DNA from 2 places in the Micromonospora sp. NPDC049580 genome. Region 1 is predicted to be linked to the other one. Evidence: riboswitches for the same ligand, from Rfam matches in the RefSeq annotation. Region 1 holds a riboswitch; the other holds the start of a gene.
The links. Region 1 has a riboswitch for cyclic di-AMP ahead of AB0J68_RS06000 (NlpC/P60 family protein). Riboswitches for the same ligand answer to the same signal wherever they lie in the genome.

Region 1 (5,741 bases):
GATCGACAAGAAGTGGGAGCAGTTGGAGCCCACGATCGAGCAGTACAACAAGGTACGGGCGCAGCTCAAGGTCAACCGGAAGAAGTCGACCGACCTGCAGAAGAAGATCGAGCCGCTGGCCCTGCAGAGCGAGTTGGCGCTCAACCGGGTCGGTGACCTCGCGTCCCGCTACTACATGTCGGGCCCGTCGCAGGAGATCGGCGCGCTGCTGATCAGCGCCAAGCCGGACACCCTCACCGAGCAGCTCACCCTCCTCGACCGGCTGGCCGCGCAGGAGCGCAAGCAGGTCGAGGGCGTGCTGGCCGTGCGGGCCAAGTACGACAGCGAGAAGCAGAAGCTCGACGCGCTGATCGCCACCCAGACCAAGCAGCAGAACGAGCTGGCGGCCAAGAAGAAGCAGATCGACGCCGAGATCAAGAAGCTCGAGGCGTCGATGCCCAAGACCACGGTCAAGACCGTCGGCTGCCCGACCATCAACGGTGTGCTCGCCGTGGCCGCTCAGAAGGCGATCAAGACCGCCTGCCAGCAGGTCGGCGACCCGTACGTCTGGGGCGCCACCGGCCCGAACTCGTTCGACTGCTCGGGCCTGACCCAGTACGCGTACAAGTCGGCCGGGATCTCCCTCACCCACCACACGGGTGACCAGTGGAACGAGGGCAAGGCCGTGTCGCGTGCCGACGCCCGCCCCGGTGACCTGGTCTTCTTCTTCTCCGGCCTGAGCCATGTCGGGCTCTATCTGGGTAACAACCAGATGGTGCACGCGCCTCGTGCCGGCAAACCGGTGCAGGTGTCGAGCATCACCACCATGCCGATCGCCGGGTTCCGCCGACCCGGCTGATCCAGCGGACGCCACGAGGGCCCTCGGTCGGATGACCGGGGGCCCTCGTCGTATGTCATTCGTCAGCGGGGAGCGCCCACCGGGGACGGCAGGAGCTGCACGTCGGCGAGGTCGACGTACATGATGCGGTGGCCGAACTGGATCTGCGCGTACCGGTTCTTGCCCCGGATCACCGTCCAGTCGCCGGGCGAGGAGCCGTCGAACGTGCTGGCCCGGTAGTACTCGCCGGCCAGCACCGCGCCGACGGCGTAGCGCTGACCGGCGGCCAGCGTGTACTGCAGCGGTGAGATCGCCTGGTAGGGCACGCCGGCCGGGTAGGCCGCCTGCTCCGGGTAGGCCCGCCCGTACACGGGGATGGTGGCCCGGCCCGGCTTCGGAACGGCGACCACGCCGACGGTCCAGGTGGCGGTCGGCGCGGACGCCGGGTTGTGGAACCAGGCCCGTTGCCCGAGGTACCAGATGGCCGTCCAGTCGCCCTGCCGGCCAGCCAGGGCGTACGTCTGGCCGGCGGAGGCCCGCGCCCCGTGGTCCGACACGTCCATCGTGTTCGGGGTGCCGTCCGGGCGGAGCGCGATGTCGTTGACCAGCGGCGCGTCCGCGGACGGCGCGGTGTGCAGCACCACCGACGAGGAGCCGCGCGGCGCGCAGGGTGTTCCAGGGGTGACGCACCCGGTGAACGCCGGTTGGTTGGTCGCGTAGTCGGGGTCGATCCGGACCAGCCCGGTGGCGGGGGTGCCGGTGTCCAGTCGCGGTGCGTGCAGCAGGTCGAAGTAGTGCGTCCAGTCCCAGTAGGGCCCCGGGTCCCAGTGCATCCCGCGCACGGTCGACGCGACGGTGCCGGGCACGTTGTCGTGGCCGATGATGTGCTGGCGGTCCAGCGGGATGCCGTACCGCAGCGCGAGGTGCCGGACGAGCTTCGCCGAGGTCCGGTACATCGCCTCGGTGTACCAGGTGCCCTGCGCGGCGAAGCCCTCGTGTTCCAGCCCGATCGACTTCGCGTTGACGTACCAGTTGCCGGCGTGCCAGGCGACGTCCTTGGTCTTGACGTGCTGGGCGATGTGCCCGTCCACCGAGCGCAGCGAGTAGTGCCAGCTCACGTAGGTCGGGTCCTGGACGAGTTTCAGGGTGGTCGCCCAACTCGCCTCGGTGTCGTGGATGACGATGTACTCGATCTTCTGCCGGGCGGGCCGGTCGGAGAGATCGTGGTTGCCGTAGTCGCCGTCGCCGAACGCCTCGTAGGGTGCCGGGATCCACTCACAGGAGACGGTCCGCGGGCACTCCAGGCCGTCCGGGCGGGCGAGTCGTCGCAGGCCCAGCCGGTCCAGCCAGGAACGCTGGGGTTGGACCGCGCGGGCCGGCAACGTGACCCGCTGGCCGTCGTCGGTCACGCGGGTCTCGCCGGCGCTGATGGTGGTGAAGACCTCGTCGGCGAAGGCCGCCGCGGCGTCGGCGCTGTCCGCGCCGGCGTAGCGGGCCACCGCGCCGTACCAGGTGGCGGGGTCGGTGCCGGCGCCGACCGGGGCGCCCACCTCCCGTTGGTACGCGGCCAGCAGCGCCGCCCCGCCCCGGATGTTGGTCGTCGCGTCGCTGCGCAGCGCCTCGGGGGCGGCGCCGGTCAGCGCGGCGGCGGCGTCGACGGTCTGCGTCGCAGCCGTGGGCGGCGCGGGATCCGTGGCCGGCGCGGGTGCCAGGACGGCACGGGAGTCGTCGCCGCGCGGATCCTCGGTGCCGGCGTCGTGGTGGCCGCGCGCGGGTAGGGCGGCCACGTGGCGGGCATCGGTCAGGTGCATCGGTCCGTAGCCGCCGCTGGTGCTCGGGGTGCCGGCGTTGCTGTCCCAGCGGGACTCCAGGTAGGAGACCCCGAGCAGCACGGCGGTCGGCACGCCGTACTCGGTCGACGCGGCGGCGTACTGCTGCTGACGGTCGGCGGCCGGTGCGGCGGAGGCGGGGCCGGCGCTCAGCGGTACGGCGGCCGTGGCGATGACCACGGCGACCGCGAGCGATGCGCGCCGGCCGGCGGACAGGGTTGGACGTTCCATCGAACCCCCTAGATTTGACTGGTAACGGTGTGGTCACCTTCGCGCCGGTCGGGAGTCCGCGTCAATACCTTTCCATACATCAAACTGCATCGAAAGAAAGCTTCACGCACGCTCGGTGACCTCCTCCAATCGGTACGGAGTGTCACGGCCGCACGGGTTGCGGATCGGTAACGGCCGTCTCTACTCTGGTCATTTGTCGGCCCGGTAGCAGGTCTGCCCATCCCGGGCGGTAACGGACCGACACCGCCGAGTCGCTTGCGAGCGAGCCGGGGACCCAGGTTCCCCCGGGGTGAATCCGCAGCCAATGCGGTAGGGCGCCAACTTCCCGCCCGAACCCGTCAGCTAACCCGGTAGGCGGTCAGGAAGAAGGAGTACGGAACCCCGGTGGCCCTCCATGCCCCGCGGCCGTCGTCCGAACGGTCGGCCTCGGCCGACCCGACGTCGACAGTGCCGCGTCCACGCTGGTCCCGCTTCACCACCGCCCTCGCCGCCCTGGTCGGCGTAGCCGTCGTCCTGACGGGCAGCGCCACGGCGGCGCACGCGGATCCGTCCGTCGCCGAGATCGAGCGCCAGATCGACGCCGACTGGAACAAGCTCGAACCGGTCATCGAACGGCACAACGCCACTCGCGCGGACCTGGCCGTGAAGCGCAGGCAGGCCGACGCGCTCGCCGCCCGCATCGCGCCCCTGGAGCGCCAGGTCGACGCCGCGATGAACAAGGTAAGCGCGCTGGCCGTGCGCGCGTACATGGGCGAGAACCTGTCGACCGTCAACACGATGCTCGGCAGCCGGTCGCCCGGCGAGGTGGTCGGGCAGCTCGAGATGCTCGACCGGTTCGCCCACAACCAGCAGGAGGACGTCCGTCAGGTCGCCGACCTCCGCGACGAGCTGGCCCGGCAGAAGGCGCCGCTGGACGAGATGGTGGCCCAGCTGACCCGGACCGAAGCGCAGCTGGCGGCGAAGAAGAAGCAGATCAACGACGAGATCGACCGGCTGCAGAAGCTGCGCCTCAAGGTGTACGGCAATGGTGGCGGCGGTCCGCTGCGTCCGGCGCCCTGCCCGGCCAGCTACCCCGGCGGCGGCGCGGGCACGGCGGTCAAGTTCGCCTGTGCCCAGATCGGCAAGCCGTACGTGTGGGGTGCCGAGGGTCCGAACTCGTACGACTGTTCCGGGCTGATGCTCGCCGCGTGGGCGAAGGCCGGTGTGTCGCTGCCGCACAACGCCGCCGCGCAGAGCCGGGTGACCAAGAACGTCAGCAGGGGCGATCTGCGCCCCGGCGACCTGGTCTTCTACTACAGCGACATCCACCACGTCGGCATGTACGTCGGCAACGGCTGGGTGGTGCACGCCTCCCAGGCCGGTCAGCCGATCAAGATGAAGAAGGTCGACGACGGGCCGATCCACAGCTACGGCCGTCCCGGCTGACCAACGCGGGACGCAGCAGGGCCCGTCGCGATCTCGTCGCGGCGGGCCCTCGTCGTCCGCTATCTATCGCGTCGGCCAGGCACGCCAGTTCTGCCAGGAGCGGCTCGGCGTCGGCCCCCGCTGCCCCTGGTAGCGCGAGCCGTAGACCACCGAGCCGTACGGGTGCTCGGCCGGCGAGGAGAGCCGGAAGATGCAGAGCTGGCCGATCTTCATGCCCGGCCAGAGGGTGATCGGGAGGTTCGCCACGTTGGACAGCTCCAGCGTGACGTGACCGGAGAAGCCCGGGTCGATGAACCCGGCGGTGGAGTGGGTGAGCAGGCCGAGGCGGCCCAGTGAGCTCTTTCCCTCCAGCCGGCCGGCGAGCTGGTCGCCGAGCGAGATCACCTCCAGCGTCGAGGCGAGCACGAACTCCCCCGGGTGCAGCACGAACGGCTCGCCGTCGGGCACCTCGACCACCGATGTCAGGTCGTCCTGCTGCATGGCCGGGTCGATGTGGGTGTAGAGATGGTTGTTGAACACCCGGAACAGCCGGTCGAGTCGTACGTCGATGCTGGACGGTTGGACCAGGGTGGGCTCGAACGGTTCCAGGCCCAGCGTGCCGGCCTTGATCTCGGAGACCAGGTCACGGTCGGAGAGCAGCATCGGACCACCATAGCCGCGTTGGCCGGACCGGCCGGATTCGGTGCCGGTGACCAGCGCGTCGAGGTCGCTGCTCGTACATTTGTTCGATAGAATGTCGGCATGGCTTCCTGGTCCGAATTCGCCGCCGACGAGCCCCGCCTCGCCGACGGGATCCGCGTTCTCCTGCAGCAGTACGGGCCGGGCTTCGGCTACCTGGCCACGGTCCGCGCCGACGGCGGGCCCCGGGTCCATCCGGTCTCCCCGGTCATCACCGACGAGGGTCTCTTCTGCTTCATCATCGACTCGCCGAAGCGCCGCGACCTCGAACGGGATGGCCGCTACGCGCTGCACTCGTTCCCTCCGGAGGAGAGCGACGACGAGGCGTACGTGGCGGGCCACGCCTGGCCGGTCACCGACCCGGTCCAGGTGGCCCGACTGGCGCAGAGCGCCCGGGCCGAGCCGCAGGTCGACTGGCGGCTGTTCGAGTTCACCGTCGACGTGGCGATGTTGACCCGTCGCGAGCAGCACGCCGCCGGCGTTCCGGGTGTCACCCCGAGCCGCCCGGCCGTGCGGGTCTGGCTGGACCCGCAAGCCCCGCCCGCACCGGCCGCGCCTGTCGCCGTACCGCAGACGCGCCCGACCCGCCGCAGCCGTGACGTCCAGTGCACGGCCGCCTGACCACGGCCCTGCTGTCCAAAAAAACGCCGGTGCCGGCTCCGTCGTGACGGAGCCGGCACCCGGGGTAACCGAATGGTAGACGACCGCGACGGACGACGTCAACGCGGTGGACCGTCGGGTCGCCAGCCCCGGGGTGTACT
Region 2 (8,555 bases), on a different contig from region 1:
ACGCGGCCAGGGTGCCCAGCGAGACCAGGGTGTCCATGGTCGCGGCGCCGTGCCGCAGGTTGGTCCACGCGGCCCGGTGGAACGGCAGCCCGCCCCAGACCACCACCGGGGCGGCGAGGGTCAGCGAGAGCCACTGCCAGTAGTCGAACTGCCAGGGCGGCACCATGGCCAGCAGAACCACCGGCACGCTGAGCGCCGCCGACACCCACAGACGGGTACGCGGACCCCGCAGCGGGTCGACCGGCTGCTCGGTCGTCGGCGGTGCCGGCAGGGCAGCCGTGTAGCCGGTCTTCTGCACCGTGTCGATCAGGTCGTCCGGGGTGACGCTGTCGACGTACCGGACGGTGGCCTTCTCGGTGGCGTAGTTGACGGTGGCGCTCACCCCGTCCATCCGGTTCAGCTTCTTCTCGATCCGGGCGGCGCAGGCGGCGCAGGTCATTCCCCCGATGGCCAGCTCGATCCGGTTCGGCGCCTCGGGCAGTGGTCTGCTGGTGGTGGTCATCGTCTGGTCCCGTCAGTTGTGCCCGTGGCCGGGGGTGCCGTGCTCGGTCGGCGCCGGCCCGCTCGGAGTGGGGTCGCCCCCGGTCGTGGCGGTGCCGGCGACGACGGTGAACTCGGCGGTGTGCACCCGCCCGCCGTGCCGGAAGTCGAGGTAGAGCCGGTAGCTGCCGGCCGAGGGCACCTCGGCGAGGAAGGTGACCTCCGGACCGGGCCGGGTGCGCCCGTCGCCGGGTGTTCCGTCCGGGTGTACGTGCAGGTACGCGAGATCGCCCCGGCGCAGCGCCACCAGGTGCCCGTACGCGCCCAGGTAGGGCTCCAGGTCGGTGACCGGTCGCCCGTCGCGGCTGACGCTCAGGGTGAGTGACGAGGTGCGGCCGGGCTGCGGCACGCCGGCCAGGGTGACGGTGTAGCCGTCGACCGTGGTGCTGGTGGCCGGGGCGGGCAGCGGCCGTTCGGTCAGCTCACCGGGGACGGTCACGTCCACCCCGAGGGTCAGCGCCTCGCCCCCGGTCGGCGTGAAGTCGGCGAACGCCCGCCACTGCCCCGGGCCGTCCAGCGGGGTGTCGACCCGCCAGGTGCCGTCCGGGGCGAGGTCGGGGTGCACGTGGCGGAAGCCGGACAGGTCCCGCCGGGCGACGATCAGGTGCATCCGCTTGTCGTGTGCCACGTCGTACCCGGTCACCGGACGGCCGTCCGGCCCGCCGATCCGGAAGGCGAACTCACCGGCCGGAGCGGCGACCGGAACGAGCGTGTAGCCACGGTCGGAGACGAGCAGACCGCCGGGAGTCCGGTCAGTCACCTCGTCGTGCGCGGTGGGGCCCGAGCTGTGGGCGACGCCGCCGTCGGGCCGACTCTCGGCGACCGGGGCGGCCGGGTCGACCACCCGGCCGATCCCGTACGCCGCGCCGAAGACCGCCGCGAGACCGAGGGCGAACCCGCCCATTCTGGTCACCGTGTTCATCCCGGGCTTTCCGCTCACGCCTCGACGAGGTCGTAACCGGCCTCGTCGACCGCCGCCCGGACGGACTCCGCGTCCACGGGTTGCTCGCTGGTGACGGTGACCCGGCCGGTGGCGAGATCCACCTGCACGTCGCGCACCCCGGCGATGGCGCCCACCTCGGCGCTGACCGCGCTGACGCAGTGCCCGCAGGTCATGCCCCGCACCTGGAACGTCGTGTCGACCATCGAATCTCTCCCTTCGCCGCCTGCCAGCCTATACCCCCCAGGGGTAAGGCCGAGACAGATCCGTAACCGGTCATGTACCGGTACCCGGTGGGGGTATCGGACACGAGGGACGTTACCATACCCCCCAGGGGTACGCTATCCTCGTCGCCATGACCGCACCCACGCCGATCCGCGGCTACACCGCCAGCAAGGACCAGCTGCTCGCGCGGCTCCGCCGCGTCGAGGGGCAGGTCCGGGGCATCGAGAAGATGGTCGACGACGACCGTTACTGCATCGACGTCCTCACCCAGATCTCCGCGATCCAGGCCGCGCTCGACAAGGTGGCCCTGGGCCTGCTCGACGGGCACGCCCGGCACTGCATGCACGAGGGGGCGGCCGAGGGCCGGGCCGACGAGATGGCCACCGAGATGATGGCGGCCGTCGGCCGACTCATGAAGCGCGGCTGAGCCGGTCAGTCGGGCTCCGCGTCGAGGCGTACCCGGCGGAGCAACTGGGCGTTGAGCGCCACCACGATGGTGGACGCCGACATCAGCACCGCCGCCACCGCCGGGCTCAACGCCACCCCGGCCCAGGCGAGCACCCCGGCCGCCAGGGGCAACGCCACCACGTTGTAGCCGGCGGCCCAGGCCAGGTTCTGCCGCATCTTGCGGTACGACGCCCGGGAGAGCCGGACCACGGCACCGACACCGCGCGGGTCGGACGACGCCAGCACCACCCCGGCGGACTCGATCGCCACGTCGGTCCCCGCCCCGATCGCGATGCCGACGTCGGAGCGGGCCAGCGCCGGCGCGTCGTTCACCCCGTCGCCGACCATCGCCACGGTCAGCCCTCGCCGCTGGAGCTCCGCGACCCGGCTGTCCTTCTCGGCCGGCAGCACCTCGGCGAAGACCTCGTCCACCCCCGACCGGAAGCCGAGATCGGCGGCCACCGACTCGGCCACCGACCGCGCGTCGCCGGTGATCATGGCGATGGTGCGGACGCCTTCGGCACGGAGCTCGGCGATGGCCTGCCGGGCCTCCGGACGCACCTCGTCGGTGAGCGCGAACGCCCCGAGCACGGTGCCCGGCAGCCGCACCAGGTACAGCACCACGGCCCCGCGCGCCGACCATCGGCCGGTCGCCGCCTTCAGGTCGTCCGGGAGCGCTCGGCCCAGATCCCGCAGCAACGCCGGGCCGCCCACCGCGTACTCCGTACCGTCGACGGTGGCCCGCACGCCGCGGCCCGGCAGCGACCGGAAGCCGGTGGCACGCGCCGGGCCGGCGGACCCGGCCGCCGTCACGATCGCCCGAGCCAGCGGATGCTCGCTGTCGGACTCGACGCCGGCGGCGATCCGCAGCGCTTCCTCCCGCTCCAGCCCCTGGGTCGTCACCAGGTCGCTCACCGCGTGCTCACCCCGGGTCAGCGTGCCGGTCTTGTCGAAGAGCACCGCGTCGACGGTCCGCATGCGCTCCAGCGCCAACCGGTCCTTGACCAGGATCCCGCGCCGCGCCGCCAGGGCGGTGGAGAGCGCCACGACCAGCGGGATGGCCAGGCCGAGCGCGTGCGGGCAGGCGATCACCAGGACGGTGACCGTACGGACCACCGCCTGGTCGGGCTCACCGAGCGCGGTCCAGACCGCCAGCGTCACCACGGCTGTGCCGGCGGCCACGTAGAACAGCGCGGCGGCGAACCGGTCGGCCAGCAGTTGGGCCTGCCCACCCGAGCGCTGCGCCTGCGCGACCATGCGCTGAATGCCGGCGAGCGCGGTCTCGTCACCCAGCGCCTCGACCCGGACCCGGATCGCCGAGTCGGTGGCGACCGTGCCGGCCACCACCCGCTCGCCCGTCGACCGGGCCACCGGCCGCGACTCACCGGTGATCATCGACTCGTCCAGTTCGGCGTCGCCATCGACGATCCGGCCGTCCGCCGGCACCCGACCCCCGGGCCGGACAAGCACCACGTCGCCCACCCGCAACGCGCCGACCGGCACCGGCTCGGCCTGCCCGTCCGCCGCCACGCGCTCGGCCTCGTCGGGCAGCAGCGCGGCCAACGCCGCCAGCGCCCCCCGGGCCTGCCCGATGGCCTTCATCTCCTGCCAGTGCCCGAGCAGCATGATGGTGACCAGCGCGGCCAACTCCCACCAGAAGTCCAGGTCGAAGGCGCCCAGGCTGGTGGCCAACGACGCCGAGTACGCCACCGTGATCGCCATCGCGACCAGCAGCATCATTCCCGGCGCCCGGTCCCGGATCTCCCGCACCGCACCGACCAGGAACGGCCAGCCACCCCAGAGGAAAATCACCGATCCGAGCACCGGCCCGACCCAGGAGCGGCCCGGAACGTCCCACCGGAGCCCGAGCCCGTCCACCACCAGGTGGCTGGTCAGCACCACCGGCAGGGTGAGCACCAGGCAGACCCAGAACCGGCGGCGGAACATCGCCGGGTCGTGGCCGGCGTGCTTGTCGTGGCCAGCGTGCTTGTCCTGGCCGGCGTGCCTCTCCGGGCCGGCGTGCTGATCGTGGCCGGCCGGCGTCGCGTGCTGGCTCTGGTCGGCGGCCTGCTCAGGGGCGGGCTCGGACGCGGGCATGACTCCAACATGCCGCTCCGGGCGACGCCGCGCGGGCGGTTCGACCATCCGACACTCCGCCACGACCTGCGACACCCGGTCCGGCTGGCTAGCATTTCCGGCGATGGCCTACCGGACCCCACCGCCCAGTCGGGCACCGGCGCCGCCACGGCGCGGCGCCTCCGCCGACCGGCCGGTCCGACGGCTCACCCTGTGTGATCACCGGGTCGCCAGCCGGCAATCCGATGCGCCCGGCACCGCGTTCGACCGGCGGAGGTGAACCGACCGGCCCGTCGGCACGTACCCCGCACCGGATCGTTGGGAGTTCTCGCATTGGGTTCCGACCACAGCCGTACCGCTCCGCCCGTCCCACCCCGGGTCAGGCGGATCCTCGTCGCGACGGTGGTGCCACTCTTCGTGGCCACCGTCGTCGCCGCCGTGGTGCTCTGGCCACGGGACGGGGCGCCGCAGACCGGCGGCGGCACGGACGCGCCGCGCCACCACGGCACGGTCACCCGGGTGGTGACCGAACCCTGCCCACCGTCGGCCAACCCGGCGGGCACGCCGGCCACCGGGCCGTGCGGGACCGTGGACGTACGGATCGAGGACGGGCCGAGCGCCGGCCAGCAGGTGCAAACGCCAGTCCCCGCCGGGCCCGGCGCTCCGCGGATCGAGGTCGGCGACGACGTCGTCCTGGTCGAGCTGACCGACCCGACCGATCCCGCCACCAGCAGCTGGAACATCGCCGAGCATCAGCGCGGAAAGCCGCTGGTGTGGCTCGCGGTGGTCTTCGCCGCCGCGATCGTCGCGTTCGGCCGGTGGCGGGGCCTGGCCGCGCTGGCAGGGCTGGCCGCCAGCTTCGCCATCCTGCTCACCTTCGTGTTGCCGGGCATCAGCGCCGGCCGGTCACCGCTGCTGGTGGCGGTGGTTGGCGCAGCCCTGATCATGTTCGTGGTGCTCTACCTGACACACGGGGTGACCGCGCAGACCTCGGTCGCGGTGCTCGGCACCCTGGGCAGCCTGGTGCTCACCGGCGTGCTCGCGACCATCGCCACCGCCGCCACCCACCTGACCGGCTTCGGCAGCGAGGACGCCACCACGCTGTCGATGTTCCAGGCCGATGTCGATCTGCGTGGCCTGTTGCTCGCCGGGATCATCATCGGCTCACTCGGGGTGCTCGACGACGTGACCGTCACCCAGGCCGCCACCGTCACCGAGCTGGCGAACGCCAACCCCGGCCTGAGCCGGCTGCAGCTCTACCGGGCGGCCACCCGGGTCGGCCGGGCGCACATCGCCTCCACGGTCAACACCATCGTCCTGGCGTACGCGGGCGCCTCACTTCCGCTGCTGCTTCTGCTCACCGCCGACACCCGCCCCCTCGGGCAGATCCTGACCAGCGAGTTCCTCGCCCAGGAGATCGTCCGCAGCGCGGTCGCCACGCTCGGCCTGATCGCCGCCGTACCCCTCACCACCGGGCTCGCCGCCGTGGTGACCGCGGCCGGGTCGACGCCGGCGCAGGACGCGGCCGCCGACGTCCTGACGCCGCGCCCCCGTCCGGACCGGACGGAGGCGTTGGCCGCCCTCAGCTCCCCGCCAGCGGGTCGGTCCGACGGGCCCGACCCGGAGCGGAGCGCACCCCCATCCACCGCCACCACCGGGTGGCCAGAGCCGAACAGGAGCACGGATACGGCATGGTGACACTCCTCAGCGTGACCAGATCGGGCCTACGCCCTGAGAACCGCGTCACTGGTCACTCAACGCCATGGCGAAATGACGCTTTTAGTCGGCATCAGGACGTAGCTCAGGCGGTGGACTCTCGGGTAACCTCGCTGCCGGTCACCGACGAAGGCGCGCAGCGGCGCCTGCGGTGCCACCGCCCAATCGCCAACCGGCGAGCCGGGGACCCAGGTACGTGGGGTGAATCCGCGACAGCGGTAGGGGCCACTTCCGCCCCGAACCCGTCAGCTAACCCGGTCGGCGGTCGACGGAAGGGAACATTGTGACGGCACCCCTACGCCGCTGGTTGACACCCGTGGTGGCCGTGCTCGCTGCGCTGACCGTGTTCGCCGGGCCCCTCCCGGCCCACGCCGCCCCGACGACCCCCACACCGTCCGGGCACGAAGAGGAAGACGAACCCAAGCTCCTCAACGACGTCATCGAGCAGACCAACCGGGACTACGTGGCGGCCAAGTCCAAGCTGGACAAGTCCAAGAAGCGGCAGCTTGAGCTGGCGTTGCAGGTCGAGCGGGCGAAGGCCGACCTGGAGGCGCTGGCCCCGCAGGTCGGGCAGATCGCCGCCCAGTCGTACCGGACCGGGCGGATCGGCGCGATCGCGATGCTGCTGGAGAGCGACGCCCCGGACTCGTTCGTCCGACGGGCCGCGGCGCTCGACGAGATGAACATGGTCAACGAGAAGAAGCTCGCCGAGGTCAACACGGTCAAGACCCGCGCCGAGCAGGCCAAGCTGGCCCTCGACGCGGAGGTCCGCGAGCAGCAGAAGCAGACCGCCCTGATGGCGAAGGACAAGCGCGACGCGGACAAGGCGCTCGCGCTGGTCGGCGGTCAGGGTTTCACCGGCGGTCTGGTCGACGCCGTCTCGCCGGTCGCCCGGATCGGCCCGGGTCGCACCGCCGACGGCGACTGGAAGGCCGAGTCATGCAGCGAGGACGACCCCACCACCTCCGGTTGTGTCACGCCGCGCACCCTGCACGCGTACAAGGAGGTCAAGCGGGCCGGGTTCAACCGGTTCGTCGGCTGCCACCGCAACGGTGGCCCGTTCGAGCACCCGAAGGGCCGCGCCTGTGACTGGTCGTTGCAGAAGAGCGGCTTCAGCCCGTGGCACAACAACGACACCCGCATGTACGGCAACAACGTCGCCGCGTTCCTCATCCGCAACGCCGACCGCCTCGGCATCTACTACGTGATCTGGAACCGGCAGATCTGGTTCCCGGCGACCGGCTGGAAGTCGTACAGCGGACCGTCGAACCACACCGACCACGTGCACATGTCGCTGCTCTGACCCGGTGCCAAGAAGTCGAGGGCCGTCCCGCAGCAGGCGGGGCGGCCCTCGTCGCGTCAGGCGGCGGAAGTTGCCGGGGCGGTCCGCGTCAGGCGGCGGCGGAAGCTGCCGGGTCGTCCGAGGCGCCGGGCGCGTCGAACGTCGCGGCACCCGCCGGTGCGGGGGTAACCGCGCGCACCACACCGGCGGCGAGCCGGTACGACATGCCCACCACCGCACACCGCCCCTGCGCCACCTCGTCGGCCAGCACGGGCGACTGCCCGAGCAGCGTCTCGACGGTCTGCGCGATGTGGATGTCGACGATGCCGTCGACGTCGTCCACGCCCTCGGCGGTGGCACGTCGCAGGCTGGGCAGCACCGCGTCGACCACCGCGGGCAGGTGTCCCGGCGGCGCGACGCCGGTGGCGGCCGCCTCACGGGCGGCCTGCACGGCACCGCACGAGTCGTGGCCGAGGACCACCACCAGTGGGGTTCCGAGCACCGTCACCGCGTACTCCACGCTGCCCAGCACCTCCGGGCCCGCGGTGTGCCCGGCCGTACGGACCACGAAGAGGTCGCCCAGCCCCCGGTCGAAGATGATCTCAGCCGCCAGGCGGGAGTCGGAGCAGCCCACGATCACCGCGAACGGGTGCTGCCCGTCGGCCACGGCGGCCCGGTGCCCGGCGTCCTGGTTGGGGTGGCGCGGCGCTCCGCTGACGAAGCGCCGGTTGCCCGCGGCCAGCTCGGCGTACGCTCGGGCCGGCTCGGTCGGCGTCGGCGCTCGATCGGCGGCCCGCTGCGGGCCCGGCTGCCCGCCAGGCGTACCGGAACGGCTCATCCCCGCACCTCGTCTCCACGCGTTTGACCTGCTCAAGAGGCTTTTCAGTCGGGCCGGCGGTGGGCGCTGGCTCGGGCTCCACGGTCACACGCACCGCAAGATGCGTCAAGATATGCGTGATTTAGATTTCATACGTTGACCCCCGAACCGGCCCTCCGGCCGTTGGGACCGGGCCGGTCCGTCGGCACCTGGCCCGACCCTCCGGCGGGCACGGAGGTGGGGCGGACAACCGGAGAGGCGGCTCCACCATGACGAGCGCGGCGACGGCCGGAGGCGGCCGGAACTGGACGTTCCTCACCAACCACGGGCATGTGCTGCTGGCCATCGCCCGCGATCCCACCGCGCGGCTGCGCGACGTGGCGGCCGAGGTGGGCGTCACCGAACGGGCCGCCCAGGCCATCGTCGCCGACCTGGAGGCCGGTGGTTACCTGCACCGCACCCGGGTGGGGCGTCGCAACGAGTACACCCTGAACCCCGCCGGCCGGTTCCGG

Region 2: another riboswitch for cyclic di-AMP. It lies ahead of AB0J68_RS15240 (hypothetical protein); the one in region 1 lies ahead of AB0J68_RS06000 (NlpC/P60 family protein).

The regions. Positions count from the first base shown of each region.
Region 1 is NZ_JBFAPG010000040.1:7-5,747, reverse strand. It holds gene AB0J68_RS06010 (NlpC/P60 family protein) at 1-838, shown strand, start outside; gene AB0J68_RS06005 (N-acetylmuramoyl-L-alanine amidase) at 901-2,877, opposite strand; cyclic di-AMP (ydaO/yuaA leader) riboswitch at 3,112-3,248, shown strand; gene AB0J68_RS06000 (NlpC/P60 family protein) at 3,262-4,302, shown strand; gene dcd (dCTP deaminase) at 4,366-4,944, opposite strand; gene AB0J68_RS05990 (pyridoxamine 5'-phosphate oxidase family protein) at 5,044-5,601, shown strand.
Region 2 is NZ_JBFAPG010000155.1:1,542-10,096, reverse strand. It holds gene AB0J68_RS15270 (heavy metal translocating P-type ATPase) at 1-502, opposite strand, end outside; gene AB0J68_RS15265 (hypothetical protein) at 515-1,462, opposite strand; gene AB0J68_RS15260 (copper ion binding protein) at 1,477-1,686, opposite strand; gene AB0J68_RS15255 (metal-sensitive transcriptional regulator) at 1,836-2,132, shown strand; gene AB0J68_RS15250 (heavy metal translocating P-type ATPase) at 2,138-4,099, opposite strand; gene AB0J68_RS15245 (YibE/F family protein) at 4,562-5,926, shown strand; cyclic di-AMP (ydaO/yuaA leader) riboswitch at 6,093-6,223, shown strand; gene AB0J68_RS15240 (hypothetical protein) at 6,228-7,247, shown strand; gene AB0J68_RS15235 (carbonic anhydrase) at 7,336-8,064, opposite strand; gene AB0J68_RS15230 (MarR family winged helix-turn-helix transcriptional regulator) at 8,313-8,555, shown strand, end outside.